DNA from 3 places in the Ruminococcus sp. AF17-12 genome. Region 1 is predicted to be linked to each of the others. Evidence: predicted binding sites of a transcription regulator. Region 1 holds the regulator's gene; each other region holds the start of a gene.
The links. Region 1 encodes Rex, which represses fermentation and respiration genes when NADH is low (regulators of the CRP and FNR family bind a similar motif). Its sites were predicted from a motif close to ATTGTTAANNNNTTAACAAT; they were not measured.

Region 1 (5,465 bases):
CGAAGGTACCCTTGTTTCCGCCGGGATCACGTTCCGGAAACAGCTTCAGATCTTTATTTTCCAGACAGGCGGCAGATGCAGTCACAGCTTCCTGCTCATAGATCCCGATATCGGCGGTAACGATCCTTCCTGCATACAGTCTTCCCGGATAAAAGCAAAGACCTCTTTTCCGGTAAGCAAATGTGACAGTCAGATCGGCGCTGAAGGCAATTCCCATTTCCAGGCCAGTATCTCCGTTCACTCCTGACGGGATGTCAACTGCGATCTTTTTGGCCCTCGCACTGTTCATCTCATGGATGATATCAGCATAATGCCCCTCGATCGGACGCGTCAGGCCCACCCCAAACACGGCATCTACTATAGTAGTATATTCACTCCACTGCGGGTTATTCACCTCCGGGACACGATAACCGGAAGCGATCTTATACTGAAGAGCTGTCTCTCTGGTCATTTTATCTTTGTTTCCGACCATATAAAACTCTACCCGGATCCCTTTCAGATGGAACAATCTGGCAACAGCGATACCGTCACCGCCATTATTTCCGCTTCCGCAGACTACCAGGATCCTTTCGTCCTTCTGGAGATACTTTTCTGTTTCCTCTACCACCTTCAGTGCCGCCCGCTCCATCAGAACCTCGGAGGGAACTCCGATCTCACGGATCGTTGTGGAGTCCAGATCCTTCATTTCTTTGCAGGTAACAAGCTTCTTCATTCTGTCTTCTGCCTCCCCTCTGTCATAGAGAAAGCTGCCGTTTCCGGCAGCTTAACAATTCTTACTTATCCACATGTTCCTGCCTGTATTTGCTGAGATTATAAGACAGTGTCATCAGACTCTCGGAAAGATGAACGTTCTCTACGATCACATCATCCGGTGTCTCAAGATCGAGATGTGCAAAATTCCAGATTGCCTTGATCCCGTTCTCCACCAGGATATCTGCCATTTCCTTGGCTTTATTCTTGGGAAGTGTCAGAATCGCGATCTCCACATTATTCTCTCTCAGGAAAAACGGAAGCTCACTGAGCATCTGGATCTCAAGTCCACGGACTGCGATGCCCTCAAGCACAGGATTTACGTCAAAGATACCAACCAGCCTGAACCCGCGCTTCTCAAAATCCACATAATTGGCAAGTGCCTGTCCCAGATTACCGGCACCCAGGATGATCATCGGATGAACGGTATCCAGTCCCAGGATCTTACCGATCTCTGTATAAAGATAGTGTACATTATAGCCATACCCCTGCTGCCCAAAACCGCCAAAATTATTAAGATCCTGACGGATCTGAGAAGCTGTGGTATGCATCTTTTTACTTAATTCATTGGAAGAAATACGTTCTACATTATCTTCCATCAGCTCTCCTAAGTAGCGGTAATAGCGTGGCAGACGCTTAATCACCGCTTTCGAGATTTGTTTTGTCTCCACGATAGTTTTCCTCCTTACCTTACACTAGGTTAATTATAACGAATTGACATTTTCCTGTCAATTAAAGTTGTCTATTCTGTACAAATTTCTTTATATTTTTTCTAATAATTGATTTTTTCTTTGAAATCCCGGCAGTTTCCGTTATAATAGGTGGAGGATTTTTCCCTGTTCAGACATAAACAGGGGTGATTCTTTATACAGGAGGACAGTTTTTATGATTTTATCATGTCAGAATATATGCAAGGCCTTTGGCGAAAAAGTAATTTTAAACGATGCATCCTTTCACATTGAAGACCGTGAAAAGGCTGCTCTGATCGGATGCAACGGTGCAGGAAAGACCACACTGCTGCGTATCATCATGCAGGAGCTTTCTGCTGATTCCGGTACCGTGGTGCTTGCCCGGGATAAAAATATCGGCTATCTTGCCCAGTACCAGGATATCCACGGACATCATACCATCTACGAGGAGCTTCTTACCACCAAGCAGCACATCATCGATATGGAACGCCGTATCCGCAATATGGAACAGGAAATGAACACGGTGACCGGTGATGAGCTGAACCGTCTGATGGAAACCTATACCCGCCTGACCCATCAGTTTGAGCTGGAGAACGGATACGCTTACAAAAGTGAGCTGACCGGTGTCTTAAAGGGTCTCGGCTTCACGGAGGAAGATTATGACAAGCAGATCGAAACTCTTTCCGGCGGTCAGAAAACCCGCGTGGCGCTGGGCAAGATGCTTCTTTCCAAGCCGGATATCCTGCTTCTGGATGAGCCAACCAATCACCTGGATATGGAAAGCATCTCCTGGCTGGAAACTTATCTTCTGAATTATCCGGGAGCTGTTTTTATCGTCTCCCATGACCGTTATTTTCTGGATAAGGTGGTCACCAAGGTCATTGAGATCGAAGCCGGACAGACCCGCGTATACAGCGGCAACTACTCTGCCTATGCTCTCAAGAAGGCTCAGCTTCGTGACGCACAGTACAAGGCATACTTAAATCAGCAGCGGGATATCAAGCATCAGGAAGCCGTTATCGCCAAGCTGAAATCCTTTAACCGTGAAAAATCCATCAAGCGTGCGGAAAGCCGTGAAAAAATGCTGGACCGTGTACAGAGGATCGAAAAGCCTCTTGAGCTCCAGGACCGGATGCGTATCTCGCTGGAACCACGGGTGTTAAGCGGAAACGATGTGCTCCACGTGGAAGCGCTTTCCAAGGCCTTTCCGGGACAGACCCTGTTCTCCGATATCTCCTTTGATATCAAACGCGGCGAGCGTGTGGCACTGATCGGAAACAACGGAACCGGAAAGACCACCATGCTGAAGATCATCAACGGTCTTATTGAGGCAGATGCCGGCAAATTTTCCCTTGGTTCCAAGGTGCAGATCGGTTATTACGATCAGGAACATCATGTTCTGCATATGGACAAGACAATTTTCCAGGAGATCTCCGATACTTATCCGACTCTCACAGAGACCGAGATCCGAAATATGCTTGCTGCATTTCTCTTTACCGGAGATGATGTTTTCAAGGAGATCTCCGCACTTTCCGGTGGAGAAAGAGGCCGTGTTTCCCTTGCAAAGCTGATGCTTTCCGAAGCCAACTTCCTAATCCTTGACGAGCCTACCAACCATCTGGATATTGCCTCCAAGGAGATCCTGGAGGAAGCACTGGTCAGCTACACCGGTACAGTCCTTTATGTATCCCATGACCGTTACTTTATCAATCAGACTGCGACCAGGATCATGGAGCTGACAAACCAGGCAGTGGTAAATTACATCGGTGATTATGATTACTATCTGGAAAAGAAGGAGGAGCTGACCAGTACCTATGCACCGGGAAGCACTTCTCCGGAGGCACCTGCCGAAGAAAAATCGGTTTCCGAGAACAAGCTTTCCTGGCAGCAGATGAAGGAAGAACAGGCAAAGAAACGAAAACGGGAAGCCGAGCTGAAAAAAGTCGAAGCCCGTATCGAAGAGCTGGAAACAAGAGACAGCGAGATCGACGAAACCATGGTCCTTCCGGATGTCTGCACCAATGTAGCGGAATGTACAAAGCTGAGCCGCGAAAAAGCAGCCATCGCTGAAGAACTGGAAGAGCTTTATGAAAAATGGGAAGAGCTGGCCTGACGGTCAGCTCTTTTTTATCCCCTTATGTTTTTATGGAAGCAGCATGCCGAGATGCTGTTCAAAGCATACACCATCGTTACGGTCTGTTCCTTCCTCCACCGCATCCCGGATCGATGCCGAGATAAAATCCACGGCCAGCTCTGCACAGGTTTTCATGGAATATCTTTTTACCAGCCCTGCACTGAGCACGGATGCAAAAAGATCTCCTGTCCCGGAATAGCTTCCGCCGGATTTCTCTGCAAATACCCAGGAGCTGTTTCCGTTTTCCAGGACAAGATTCCCCATTTTCAGAGGCTGCCCCTCCTCCCTGTGATCCACTCCAGTGATCACAACGGCAGGAAGTGAAAATTTCCGGGCAAGTCCGCACCCGATCTCCCGGATTTCTTCCATCCGCCGGGCCTCTGATACCTTTTGCAGTTTATTCCAGATCTCCTCCATTTTTTCTTTTCCGTAGAGAAGAAGGAGGGCTTCCGTAAGGTTCGGTGTGATCACATAGGAACGACGTGTCAGTTCGCAGAACCGGCTGCGGAGTTCTTCTGTATAGATCGGATAAACCGCGCCGTCATCCCCCATCACCGGATCTGTAAGGATCAAAGTATCCTTTCCTGCAAACGCATCCATAAATTTCAGGATCCTGTCTGCCTGCTTATCATCAGAAAGAAATCCTGTATAGATCCCATCCGGGAAAAATCCTCTTTTTTTCCACTGCTCCATATATGGTTCCATATGCTCTGTGAAATCCTCACAGAAATAACTTTCATAACCGGTCTGGTTGCTTAAAACAGCGGTGGGAAGTGGACACGCCTGGACTCCCATCACCGAGATCACCGGGATCGCTGCTGTCAGTGAACATTTCCCCAGCCCGGAAAGATCATTGATCACTGCTATTTTTTTCATGGTAATTCTCCAGTCTTGAGTTTTTTTCTGTAATATTATAGAATGAACTGTCAGGTTTACGCAATCATTTTTGGAAGGAAATCATCATACTTATGTTAAATATATCCGCTGAACACAAAAAAGAACACCTTTATCTGGAGGTTTATCACTATTACCGGAAGCTGATTCTGGAAGGCCGTCTCCTTCCCGGAAGCAAAATGCCCTCCCTCCGCAAATGCGCCCAGGAGCTGAAGCTGAGCCGTACCACCATCGAAAATGCCTATCTTCTGCTTGCAGCAGACGGATATATCATCGCCAGGGCACAAAGCGGCTATTATGTCACCGGCATTGCTTCCAAGCAGCATCTGCTTACCCCCGAAAAACAGGATAAGGATATCACGCCCTGCCTTTATGATTTTGCCTCTTCCGGTGTTGACCGGGAAAGCTTCCGTTTTGATCTGTGGCAGCGTTACATCAAAAGCGCCCTCCGCCAGGGCGACCGTATGCTTTCTTATGGCGAACCCCAGGGCGAAAGCGATTTCCGGGAGGTTCTCGCAGACTATATCCGGGAACGCAGAAATGTGATCTGCTCCCCGGATGACATTGTAGTAGGGGCCGGTCTCCAGCCCCTTCTCCAGATCCTCTGTCCTCTGATCCATGAACGGAAAACCGTTTCGTTCCCCACACCGTCCTTCACCACATGCAGCACCATCTTTCAGGATTACGGCTTTGATGTCCATTACCGGGACAAAAGCTGCGATGTGATCTATGTTTCTCCTGCTCACATGACGAAATGGGGCGAGATCATGCCGGTAAAACGACGCCTGGAGCTGATCCGTCATGCGGAGATCAATGACCATCTGATCATTGAGGATGATTTCGAAAACGAATTTGTTTATTTCCAGAAGCCGACGCCTTCACTTTTCGGTCTTGCAGGTGGTGAAAACGTTGTCTATATCGGTTCCTTTTCCAGGCTGCTGCTGCCCTCCATCCGTGTCAGCTTCATGGTACTGCCACGCTCTCTCCGGGAAAAATAT
Region 2 (5,465 bases), on a different contig from region 1:
TACTTATGGAAAAACCTGTAATGGCGTAAAGCTGCTTGTCCTTGGAACTGTGGAAACAGGTGGAGGCGGATGCGTCTGTCCTGAACATGTGATGCTTAAAAGAGTGATCAATAACCTTGTGATCCACAGAGATGATGTGGTGATCATGGATATGGAGGCCGGCCTGGAACATCTGGGCCGGGGCACCACGGAGAGCATGGATGAATTTATTGTAGTGATCGAACCAGGGGCAAGAAGTGTACAGACATATAAGAATGTTAAACGTCTTGCAAAGGATCTGGGAGTTTCTCAGGTTAAGGTCGTGGCCAATAAGGTAAGAAATCCGGAGGATGAGGAATTTATCCGGAGTAAGATTCCGGCAGAGGATCTGCTTGGAATGATCCACTACAATACAGAAGTTATAGATGCTGATCGTCAGGGAAAATCTCCCTACGATTTCAGTGAAACTGTAACAGCTGAAATCAGAAAAATCAAAGACAAAATTGATCAGAATTCAATTCTGTAAAAATAGGAGGTATTACAGTGACTTTATTTGATAGAGTATTCGGCGGAAACGATGCTGTATATGGTTTAACAGAGGGTGCTATTGACGGCGCGATCGCTCAGTATGGCGAAGACAAAGCTGTCAGCTTCCCGAATACCGCTTACAGCCTTCCTTGCTACTATGCTGTAACAGGAACAAAAGTTACAACATTAAAAGAATTAAAAGAAGCTCTTGGCGTTGTAAAAACACTTATGACAAGAGAGAAAAGACTGAACGATGCATTCATGTCCGGTGTTGCTACAGCACTCTGCGCAGAGTTCATCGAGGTTCTGAAATATATCGACGGAGCAACTCCTTACGAAGAGCCATGCTATGGACATCTTGGTGATGCTGTTATCCGTGAGCTCGGTGTACCGCTTGTAACAGGCGATATCCCAGGCGTTGCTGTTATCCTTGGTGCTGCTCCTACTACAGAAGAGGGTGTTGCTCTTGTAAAGAGCTATCAGGCACAGGGTATCCTGGTAACACTTGTTGGCGGAATCATTGATCAGGTTGCAGAAGCCGGAATGAAGACAGGTGCCAACGTTCGTGTTATTCCTCTTGGAAAAGATGTTACATCTGTTGTTCATGTAGTTTCCGTTGCGATCCGTGCAGCTCTGATCTTCGGTAACGTAACACCTGGAGATGCAGGAACACTTATGAAATACACAATGGATCGTGTACCGGCATTTGTTAACGCATTCAAACCTCTGGATGATGTGATCGTAGCATGCGGTGCAGGCGCTATCGCACTTGGATTCCCGGTTGTTACAAATGAGACAGAGAATATCTTCCGTGTACCGAAGAGCCTTATCGTTCAGGAGGACGTAAGCAAATTCAACGCTACTTCCCTTGAGGCACGTGACATTAAGATCAAAATTACAAATATCGATATTCCGGTTGCTTTCGCATCTGCATTCGAGGGTGAGATCATCCGTCGTAAAGATATGCAGGTTGAGTTCGATGGTTCCCGTGTAGACTGTGCAGAGCTTGTACAGACCTGCGATGCTTCTGAGATCGAGGATCACAAGATCACAGTAATCGGACCTGAAGTAGATGAGATGGAATTCGGCAGCAAGAACAGCATTGCATATGTTGTTAAAGTTGCAGGTAAGAATATGCAGTCTGACTTTGAGCCGGTTATCGAGCGTAAATTCCACAACTACATCAACTGTATCGAGGGTGTATACCATACAGGACAGCGTGATATGCAGCGTATCCGTATCAGCATTGACGCATTTAATGCAGGCTTCAGAATCAAACATATCGGTGAGGTTCTTTATGCATCTGTTAAGAATGAGTTCGATGCGGTTGTTGATAAATGTGAGGTTGTTATCTATACAGATCCTGCTGAGTGTACAAGAATCCGTCATGAGGTTGCAATTCCGATCTTTGACAAACGTGATGAGCGTCTTGATACTCTGACAGATGAGTCTGTTGACGTATATTACAGCTGTATCCTTTGCCAGGCATTCGCACCAAGCCACGTATGTGTAGTAACACCTGAGAGACTTGGTCTTTGCGGTGCGGTTTCATGGCTGGATGCAAAAGCTACACATCAGCTTGACCCAGCTGGTCCTTGCCAGATCATCACAAAAGAGCGTCCGATCGATGAGAATCTTGGTTCTTATGAGGACGTTGATGAGGCAGTTCAGAAATTCTCCCAGGGTGCTCTGGAGCACGTTACACTGTACTCCATCATGCAGGATCCGATGACTTCCTGCGGATGCTTCGAGTGTATCTGTGGTATCGAGCCATTCTCCAACGGTGTTGTTATTGCTAACCGTGAGTATGCAGGCATGACACCACTTGGAATGACATTCCCTGAGATGGCATCCATGACAGGTGGTGGAGTTCAGACACCTGGATTCATGGGACATGGTAAACATTTCATTTCCTCCAAGAAGTTCATGAAGGCTGAGGGCGGTATCGAGCGTATCGTATGGATGCCGAAAGAACTGAAAGAATTCGTAGCTGACAGACTTAATAAGACTGCAAAAGAGCTTTACGGAATCGATAACTTTACAGACATGATCGGTGATGAGACGATCGCAGAAGATCCGGAGACACTGGTTGCATTCCTTACAGAAAAAGGACATCCGGCTCTCGGACTTGATCCGATGATGTAATTTATCAGGGAGAAAGGATGTGCGGACATCCTTTCTCCTGTAAACTGTTAAAAAGTTTGTTGATTTTTTAACAGAAATATAGTGCTGCATCTTGCCAATAACTGGTGCTATGTAGTATAATATAAGAAGCTCTGTAGTTTTTTAATTATTATTTTTAAGGAGGCTAACGAAAAATGCCGTTTAATCAGAAACCACAAAAGTTCAATGCAAAGATTAATGCTGTCACAATCGGAAGCGGAGATAAGACTGTGACAATTGGTGGGGATTGTACATTCCCATTTTATTCCTTTGACGCAGAGTCAGAGAACTGCCCGAAGATCGGTGTAGAGATCTCTGATATGGGTCTTGAGGGCGTATCTGAAGGTATCAAAGCTTACTATGAAGGCGCTACTACAATGGCTGACATTGCTAAGAAAGCTGCAGCTATGGAGGGTGCTGACTTTGTTGCACTTATTCTTGAGGGCGGCGACCCGAACGGTGTTAACAAATCTATCGATGAGCTGATCGCAGTTGTTAAAGAAGTTGCAGATGCAGTTGACTGTCCACTGGTTGTAGAGGGCTGCAAGAATGTTGAGAAGGATGCAGAGCTCCTTCCGAAGGTTGCAGAGGCTCTTCAGGGCAGAAATGCACTGATCCTTTCCGAGAAAGAGGAGAACTACAAAGCGATCGGTGCAGCAGCAGGTCTTGCTTACAATCAGATCGTAGGCGCTGAGTCTGCCGTTGATATCAACCTTGCTAAACAGCTTAACGTTGTTACTACACAGCTTGGTGTAGATGCTAAGAAGATCGTTATGAATATCGGTAGTGCAGCAGTTGGTTATGGATATGAGTACGTAGTATCTACTATGGACCGTATCAAAGGTGCCGCTTTAGGGCAGAATGATAACATGCTGCAGATGCCTATTATTACACCTGTATCCGCTGAGACATGGAATGTTAAAGAGGCAATGGCTTCTGAAGCAGACATGCCGGCATGGGGACCACAGGACGAGCGTGGAATCGACATGGAAGTTGAGACAGCAGCAGCTGATCTTGCAGCTGGTTCTGATGCAGTTATCTTAAGACATCCGGAATCTGTTAAGACAATTTCCAAGCTGATCAAAGCACTTGCGTAATAAATAGGAGGATAAAGAGCTATGGCACTGAATGGTATTCAGATCTTTAAATTAACACCAAAGAAAAACTGTAAGGAATGTGGATGCCCTACATGTATGGCTTTCTCTATGAAAGTTGCACAGGGCGCTATGAAAATTGAGCAGTGTCCTCATATGTCCGAGGATGCATTAGCATCTCTTTCTGAGGCAACTGCACCGCCAATGAAAACTATCAAGATCGGAACAGGCGATGGAGAGTTTACACTTGGTGGAGAGACTGTTCTTTTCAGACATGAGAAGACATTTGTAAGCAAAACAAGATATGCCGTATCACTTTGCACATGCATGAGTGATGAAGAAGTAGAAGCAAAACTTGCAGAGATCCCACACGTTGACTATGATCGTATCGGTGAGAGAATGCATGTAGAGCTTGTGTATGTAAACTGCGATGAGAATGCAGATGCTGCAAAATTTACAGCACTTGTAGAGAAGGCTAAAGGTCTTGGAAGAACACTGATCCTTGGCTGTACAGATCCTGAGATCGCAAAAGCTGCCCTTGAAGTATGTAAGGACGGCAAACCGGTTCTTAACGGAGCAAACGCTTCCAACTACGAGGCAATGAGCAAGGTTGCTACAGATGCAGGCGTAGTTCTCGGTGTATCCGGTAAGGACATCAATGAGTTATATGATACTACAGCAGCTATTGAGAAACTTGGCAACAAGAATCTCGTACTTGATACAACAGGAGCTGACATCAAAGAGACCTTTGCAAATACTGTACAGGTTCGTCGTGCAGCTCTTAAGAATCAGGACAGAACATTTGGTTATCCTTCTATCGTTAACCTTGTTAAACTTGCGAAGGGTGACAAACATTTACAGGCAGCACTTGCTTCCATGTTTACTATGAAATATGGTTCTATCATCGTTATGGAGCAGATGACATATGCAGAGGCACTTCCGCTGTTCGGTCTTCGTCAGAACGTATTTACAGACCCGCAGAAGCCAATGAAGGTAGAACCGGGCATTTATCCTCTGAACGGAGCAGACGAGAATTCTCTCGTTGTAACAACAGTAGACTTTGCTCTTACATATTTCGTAGTATCTGGCGAGCTGGAGCGTTCCGGTGTTCCGCTTAACCTGGTGATCAATGATGCAGGCGGACTTTCCGTACTTACATCCTGGGCAGCAGGTAAATTCTCCGGAAACAGCATCTCCGAGTATATCAAAGAGAATGTTGAGCCGAAGGTTAAATGCAGAAGACTGGTTATTCCTGGTAAAGTAGCAGTTCTTAAGGGCGATCTTGAGGCTAAGCTTCCTGGATGGGAGATCATCGTAGGACCAAGAGAAGCAGTACAGCTTGTGAAATTCTTAAAAGACCTTGATGCATAAACTTAAGGTTTAAGAAATCAGCTGTCCGGCAATATCGCCGGCAGTTATAAACGGCTGTGCAGGTTTGCTGCACAGCCATATCCTACTAATATGTAAAGGAGAACACGAGTATGGCAAAATTTGTAACAATTGGGGAGAGACTTTCAACAACAGCACCGGCAGTAAATAAAGCATTTACTGAGAGAGATCCTGAGCCGATCATCAAAAGAGCAAAACAGCAGCTTGATGCGGGCGCTACATATCTTGATGTAAACATCGGACCGGCTGAGAACGATGGCGAGGACCTTATGAAATGGGCAGTACAGCTCCTTCAGTCTGAGTTTGACAATG
Region 3 (5,465 bases), on a different contig from region 1:
TTCTCCGATCCTGATCGATGTGATCACGGCCTGGCTCAGAAATATTTACAGTCGTTCGCTGGATAGTGGGGAACAGGGGAAATTTGCCGCATTTATTGATAAGCTGAGAAAATAATAATATGAGAAATAAAAAAGGACACTGCCCGTTGAAAATGGCAGTGTTCTTTTTTGATTACTGTTCACTGGTAATATCCCGCGAGGTGTGTTACTGAGAACGGAGTGAACAGTAACCTTTTTTGGGCGAATAAACTGTGGAGAAGTTATCCGGTGCAGATCTGTGTAGAGAATGCAGATTGTGGATATCCGCCTGACGAAGTTATTATTTCGTGTGCATAAGCCAGATAAATCCGAAGGCAGGGATCTCTACAGCCTGTGCGTCTCTCTGAACTCCTGTGAGAAGATCTGTGTAAGTACCGTCCTGTTCGTTGATCCAGGCTACCTTATCCTGATCACTGAAATTGTAGATGCAGATCAGCTTTTCTTCAGAAGTTTCTCTTACCAGGGCAAGGAGAGCCCTTTCCCAGGTTTCCACCGTATGTGCAGGAACTTCAGGTGCAAATACCGGATGGCTGGCGCGGATGGATTCCAGCTGCTCAAGGCTGTTGAAAATGCGTCCCTGAATCGTTTCGGCATCGGCTCTGTTCCTGGCAAGTGCCCAGTTGAAACGTCCGTTGTGGAGCCAGCGGGGATCAGATGCTTTGGAAATGTCTGCTTTATAGGTGTAGTCATTCAGCTGTCCGACCTCGTCACCGCTTCGAAGTACCGGAATTCCGGGGAGGGAAAGAAGCAATGCATGAAGTGTTACGTCATAGCGGATTCCCCGGCTGACACCCTCCATATTTCCTTCATAATCAAAACGCTCAATTCCTGCAAGAGATGCGGTTGTTCCGCAGAGCTCAGATTCCTCGTTTTCCGGATTTACATAAATTTCACCCCGGGCAAAGGAATCAGGGAAAATACCTGCCAGGAATTCATTCAGATAATCTCTGTGAGGTCCTTCTGTGATAAAGCTTCCTTTCAGGAAATCATAGTCTAGGTTCCAACGTACAGTGTTGCGGTTACGGAGGTAATTCTGGAATACCGGTGCCTGCGGAAGGTCTGCAGCTCTGTCAATTCCCCGGCGGAGAAGGGCAGTGTCCTTTGTGGCAACGGTATGCCAGAGATCGGACATCAGCCGGGTGCTGTTTACAATGTGAAGTTCCGGCATATCGGAAGTTCCGCCGAATGCAGCAGCCTCTGCAGGTGGGCGGTCTGTTTCGCCAAGGAGAAGAATTCCGGGGCATACGATCACACACACCATTCTGGTCATACGTAGCAGAGAGTGAAGCTTCCAGAGATTTTCTTCCGGCATCATCGGAAGGACACCAAGGCTGAATACAGAAGCACCTTCATTTGCAAGTTCCAGGATCTGAAGAAGCATTGCATTGAAATAAGCCGGAGTCTGGAGCACACACGGCGCACCGGACTGTGGGTCATCCACAGAAAGGCTTAACGGGATCTCAAGAGCCAGGCGGATACCTGCTTTCCTACAGTTAGCTGCAAGTGTGTACAGATCTTCGGAGGTTCCGATCTCCGGGATAATGCAAAGGGAGCAATTGGAGGTTGCCTGGAAAAGATCTGTCAGGTACAGAGTGTCTGCTTTGCATTCGCTGATATAGTCCAGTTTATCAGATAGACCGGAAAGAGTATCTGCGAAGTCAGCAGGATTTACAGCCATTCCGGTGAAAGTAGTCTTACGGAACCAGTCAGGATCAGCAACGCAGGTCTGGTCAGCTTCCTTCATGGAAAGAGAGCGCTCACGGTAAATCTCTTTCATCTTTTTTGTGAGGCTTGAGAATGTGCCGGCAACTTCCGGATGATCGCGGAACAGTTCACAGTAGAGCCATTTCAGATCATTGTAGTAGTGTTTCAGACGTTTCTCGTAGAGGGCATCGTAAGCTGTGTCCTCCTTGGAGGTTTCGACTTTCAGAGGCTCGGTCTTGGAAGTAGTAACTTTCGCCGGTTCAGTCTTAGAGGTCTCAACCTTGATCGGCTCAGTTTTAGAAGTTTCAACTTTGATCGGCTCGGTTTTAGAAGTCTCAACTTTGATCGGCTCGGTTTTAGAAGTTTCAACCTTGATTGGCTCAGTCTTTGAAGTTTCAACTTTGATCGGCTCGGTCTTGGAAGTCTCAACTTTGATCGGCTCGGTTTTTGAAGTCTCAACTTTGATCGGCTCAGTCTTTGAAGTCTCAACTTTGATCGGCTCGGTCTTTGAAGTCTCAACTTTGATCGGCTCAGTTTTTGAAGTCTCAACCTTGATCGGTTCAGTCTTAGAGGTCTCAACCTTGATCGGCTCGGTCTTTGAAGTCTCAACCTTGATCGGCTCAGTCTTTGAAGTTTCAACCTTGATCGGTTCAGTTTTAGAGGTCTCGACTTTAAGCGTTTCCTTCTTTACGGTTTCAAGTTTTTTTACTTCGACTTTAGTATTTTCAACAGATTTGGCAGCAGGGGTATTTTTTTTCAGCTGCTTTTCTTTTTTTGCCTGCATGGCAGCTTTCTTTTTCTGGAGTCTTTTTGTTGACATATAGAGTTCCTCCTTAGATAAAATGATATTTTCGGTATAAAAGTGTAAACTCTCTCACGTGAGAGAGAAACAGAGCTACAGTTTATGAAAAATAGGGCGACGATTTTTAAATACAGCATAATAGGAAAAACCACATTCACGGAAAATATCAGCTGCCTTGTCAAAAGCATAGCCGATCTTATCCGGAGTATGGGCATCTGCACCAATGGTGATGATCTCACCGCCAAGCTCACGGTAGCGTCGGATAATATTGACACATGGATTTGGTTCACCAAGCCCATAGTGATAACCGCCTGTGTTCAGCTCGATCCCCACATTTTTGCGGATCAGTGTCCGCAGGATCTCGTCCAGGATCTCCTTATATCTTCCATAAGAATACTGACGGTTCTGATTTGGACCATAACGTACTACATAGTCGATATGTCCATACACATCCATCTCATCAAAAGCAGCGATATTTTCCAGGATGGATTCAAAATATTCCATGTAACATGCGGATTCCTTACGGCCCTCAAAATAAGAAGGATAATAAGGATCGTATCCGTGCACCACATGGGAGGAACCAATAACGAAATCAAAAGGAACTTCCTTCAGAAGATCGGAAAAAGATTCTGCAAGCTGAGGCTGAAGTCCAAGCTCGATCCCGAAGTTAACCTGGATCTGGTTTTTAAAAGCATCCGCAAGACTCTCAAGCTTCTGGCGGTATGCAGGGATGTTCAGGGAAAAATCAAGATTTTCCGGAGTATCAGGATAATCCGGATCAAAATGTTCAGTAAAACAGATTCCCATGAGACCCTTGTCTGCGGCAGTCTGGATCATCTTTTCCATCGGTGTATCGGAATCTGCGGAAAAAGAGGAGTGCATATGGCAGTCCCATAAAATTTTCTGGTCCATTTTGTACCTCCATATTCAAGCCTTTATATTCTGTGACAATGATCATATCTGCCTGCTATGAAGCCGGAAAAGTAAGGCTCCCGGAAGGGAGCAGGGATATCTCTTTTGGCGCTCAGCAGGACAGAACTTTCTATCAGAGAATTATAGCACATTTTTCAGAAATTTTCTTAATATTTATTTTAATGTTCTTTTTTATAAAATGCTCTTGAATTTTTGTTTGGAATTAGGTACAATATGAAACAGGTTGATGTTTCTTTAACAAAGGAACGATTTAATCACCATTCAATTCATAGGAGGAATTTATCATGGCAGTAAAAGTTGCAATTAATGGTTTTGGACGTATCGGTCGTCTTGCATTCCGTCAGATGTTTGGAGCAGAGGGATTCGAGGTTGTAGCAATCAATGACCTTACATCTCCTAAAATGCTTGCTCACTTATTAAAATATGATTCTACACAGGGAAGATATGCTCTTGCTGATACAGTTAAAGCAGGAGAGGATTCCATCACAGTAGACGGAAAAGAGATCAAAATCTATGCTAAGGCTAACGCTGCAGAGCTTCCTTGGGGAGAGATCGGTGTAGACGTAGTTCTTGAGTGCACAGGTTTCTACACATCTAAAGACAAAGCTCAGGCTCATATCGATGCAGGTGCTAAGCACGTAGTTATTTCCGCTCCGGCTGGAAACGACCTTAAGACAATCGTTTACAACGTAAACCATCAGGGTCTTACAAACGAGGACAAGATCATCTCCGCAGCTTCCTGTACAACAAACTGCCTTGCACCAATGGCTAAGGCTCTTAACGATCTTGCACCGATCAAATCTGGTATCATGTGCACAATCCACGCTTACACAGGCGATCAGATGACACTTGACGGACCGCAGAGAAAAGGCGATCTGAGAAGATCCCGTGCAGCTGCAGTTAATATCGTTCCGAACAGCACAGGTGCTGCTAAAGCTATCGGACTTGTTATCCCAGAGCTTAACGGCAAACTTATCGGTTCTGCACAGCGTGTTCCTACCCCAACAGGTTCTACAACAATCCTTACAGCAGTAGTTGAAGGAAATGTTACAAAAGAGCAGATCAACGCAGCTATGAAAGCAGCTTCTAACGAGTCCTTCGGATACAACGAGGATGAGATCGTATCCAGCGATATCGTTGGTATGAGATTTGGTTCCCTCTTCGATGCTACTCAGACAATGGTACTTCCACTTGAGAATGGCACAACAGAGGTTCAGGTAGTTTCCTGGTATGACAACGAGAACTCCTACACAAGCCAGATGGTTCGTACAATCAAGCACTTCGGAAGCCTTCTGAACGCTTAATTTTCAGCGAACGAGTGTAGAAGAATAGACTCAGAAAGGGTCCGGTCTGAAGAGGACCGGGCCCTTTTTTTCCAAAAGATCAAACAAAAGAATATCTGAGGAAATGACTGTTGACAGAGCGGACAACAATACCGCTCGCCCTTATTGATCTGCTTCCGGCAGAAATAAAAGTTAAGGAGATATAGAAATGCTGAACAAAAAAAGTGTTGATGATATCAATGTAAAAGGACAGAGAGTACTTGTAAGATGTGACTTTAACGTTCCGCTTCAGGATGGAAAGATCACAGACGAGAATCGTCTTGTGGCTGCTCTTCCTACAATCAAGAAACTGATCGCAGACGGCGGAAAGGTTATCCTCTGCTCCCACCTCGGAAAACCGAAGGGAGAGCCGAAACCGGAGCTTTCTCTTGCACCTGTAGCTGTTCGTCTTTCTGAGCTTCTTGGACAGGAAGTGAAATTTGCAGCAGATCCTGAGGTAGTAGGACCAAACGCAAAAGCTGCTGTTGCTGAGATGAAAGATGGCGATGTAATTCTTCTTGAGAATACACGTTACCGTGCAGAAGAGACAAAGAACGAAGATAAGTTCAGCGAAGACCTTGCTTCTCTTTGCGATGTATTCGTAAACGATGCATTCGGAACTGCTCACAGAGCTCACTGCTCCAACGTAGGTGTTACCAAATATG

Region 2: acsD (acetyl-CoA decarbonylase/synthase complex subunit delta) is a predicted target of Rex. The motif match lies at 2,708-2,727, and genes of this name have one in related genera.
Region 3: gap (type I glyceraldehyde-3-phosphate dehydrogenase) is a predicted target of Rex. The motif match lies at 3,701-3,720, and genes of this name have one in related genera.

The regions. Positions count from the first base shown of each region.
Region 1 is NZ_QUGY01000011.1:70,556-76,020, reverse strand. It holds gene DWW77_RS12590 (NAD(P)H-hydrate dehydratase) at 1-712, opposite strand, end outside; gene DWW77_RS12585 (redox-sensing transcriptional repressor Rex) at 774-1,424, opposite strand; gene abc-f (ribosomal protection-like ABC-F family protein) at 1,636-3,552, shown strand; gene DWW77_RS12575 (pyridoxamine kinase) at 3,583-4,449, opposite strand; gene pdxR (MocR-like pyridoxine biosynthesis transcription factor PdxR) at 4,542-5,465, shown strand, end outside.
Region 2 is NZ_QUGY01000002.1:319,487-324,951, reverse strand. It holds gene DWW77_RS03570 (ATP-binding protein) at 1-505, shown strand, start outside; gene acsB (acetyl-CoA decarbonylase/synthase complex subunit alpha/beta) at 523-2,652, shown strand; gene acsD (acetyl-CoA decarbonylase/synthase complex subunit delta) at 2,826-3,767, shown strand; gene acsC (acetyl-CoA decarbonylase/synthase complex subunit gamma) at 3,789-5,135, shown strand; gene acsE (carbon monoxide dehydrogenase/acetyl-CoA synthase methytransferase subunit) at 5,246-5,465, shown strand, end outside.
Region 3 is NZ_QUGY01000007.1:70,325-75,789, reverse strand. It holds gene DWW77_RS09375 (HAD-IC family P-type ATPase) at 1-115, shown strand, start outside; gene DWW77_RS09370 (hypothetical protein) at 320-2,563, opposite strand; gene DWW77_RS09365 (histidinol-phosphatase HisJ family protein) at 2,639-3,457, opposite strand; gene gap (type I glyceraldehyde-3-phosphate dehydrogenase) at 3,763-4,782, shown strand; gene DWW77_RS09355 (phosphoglycerate kinase) at 4,970-5,465, shown strand, end outside.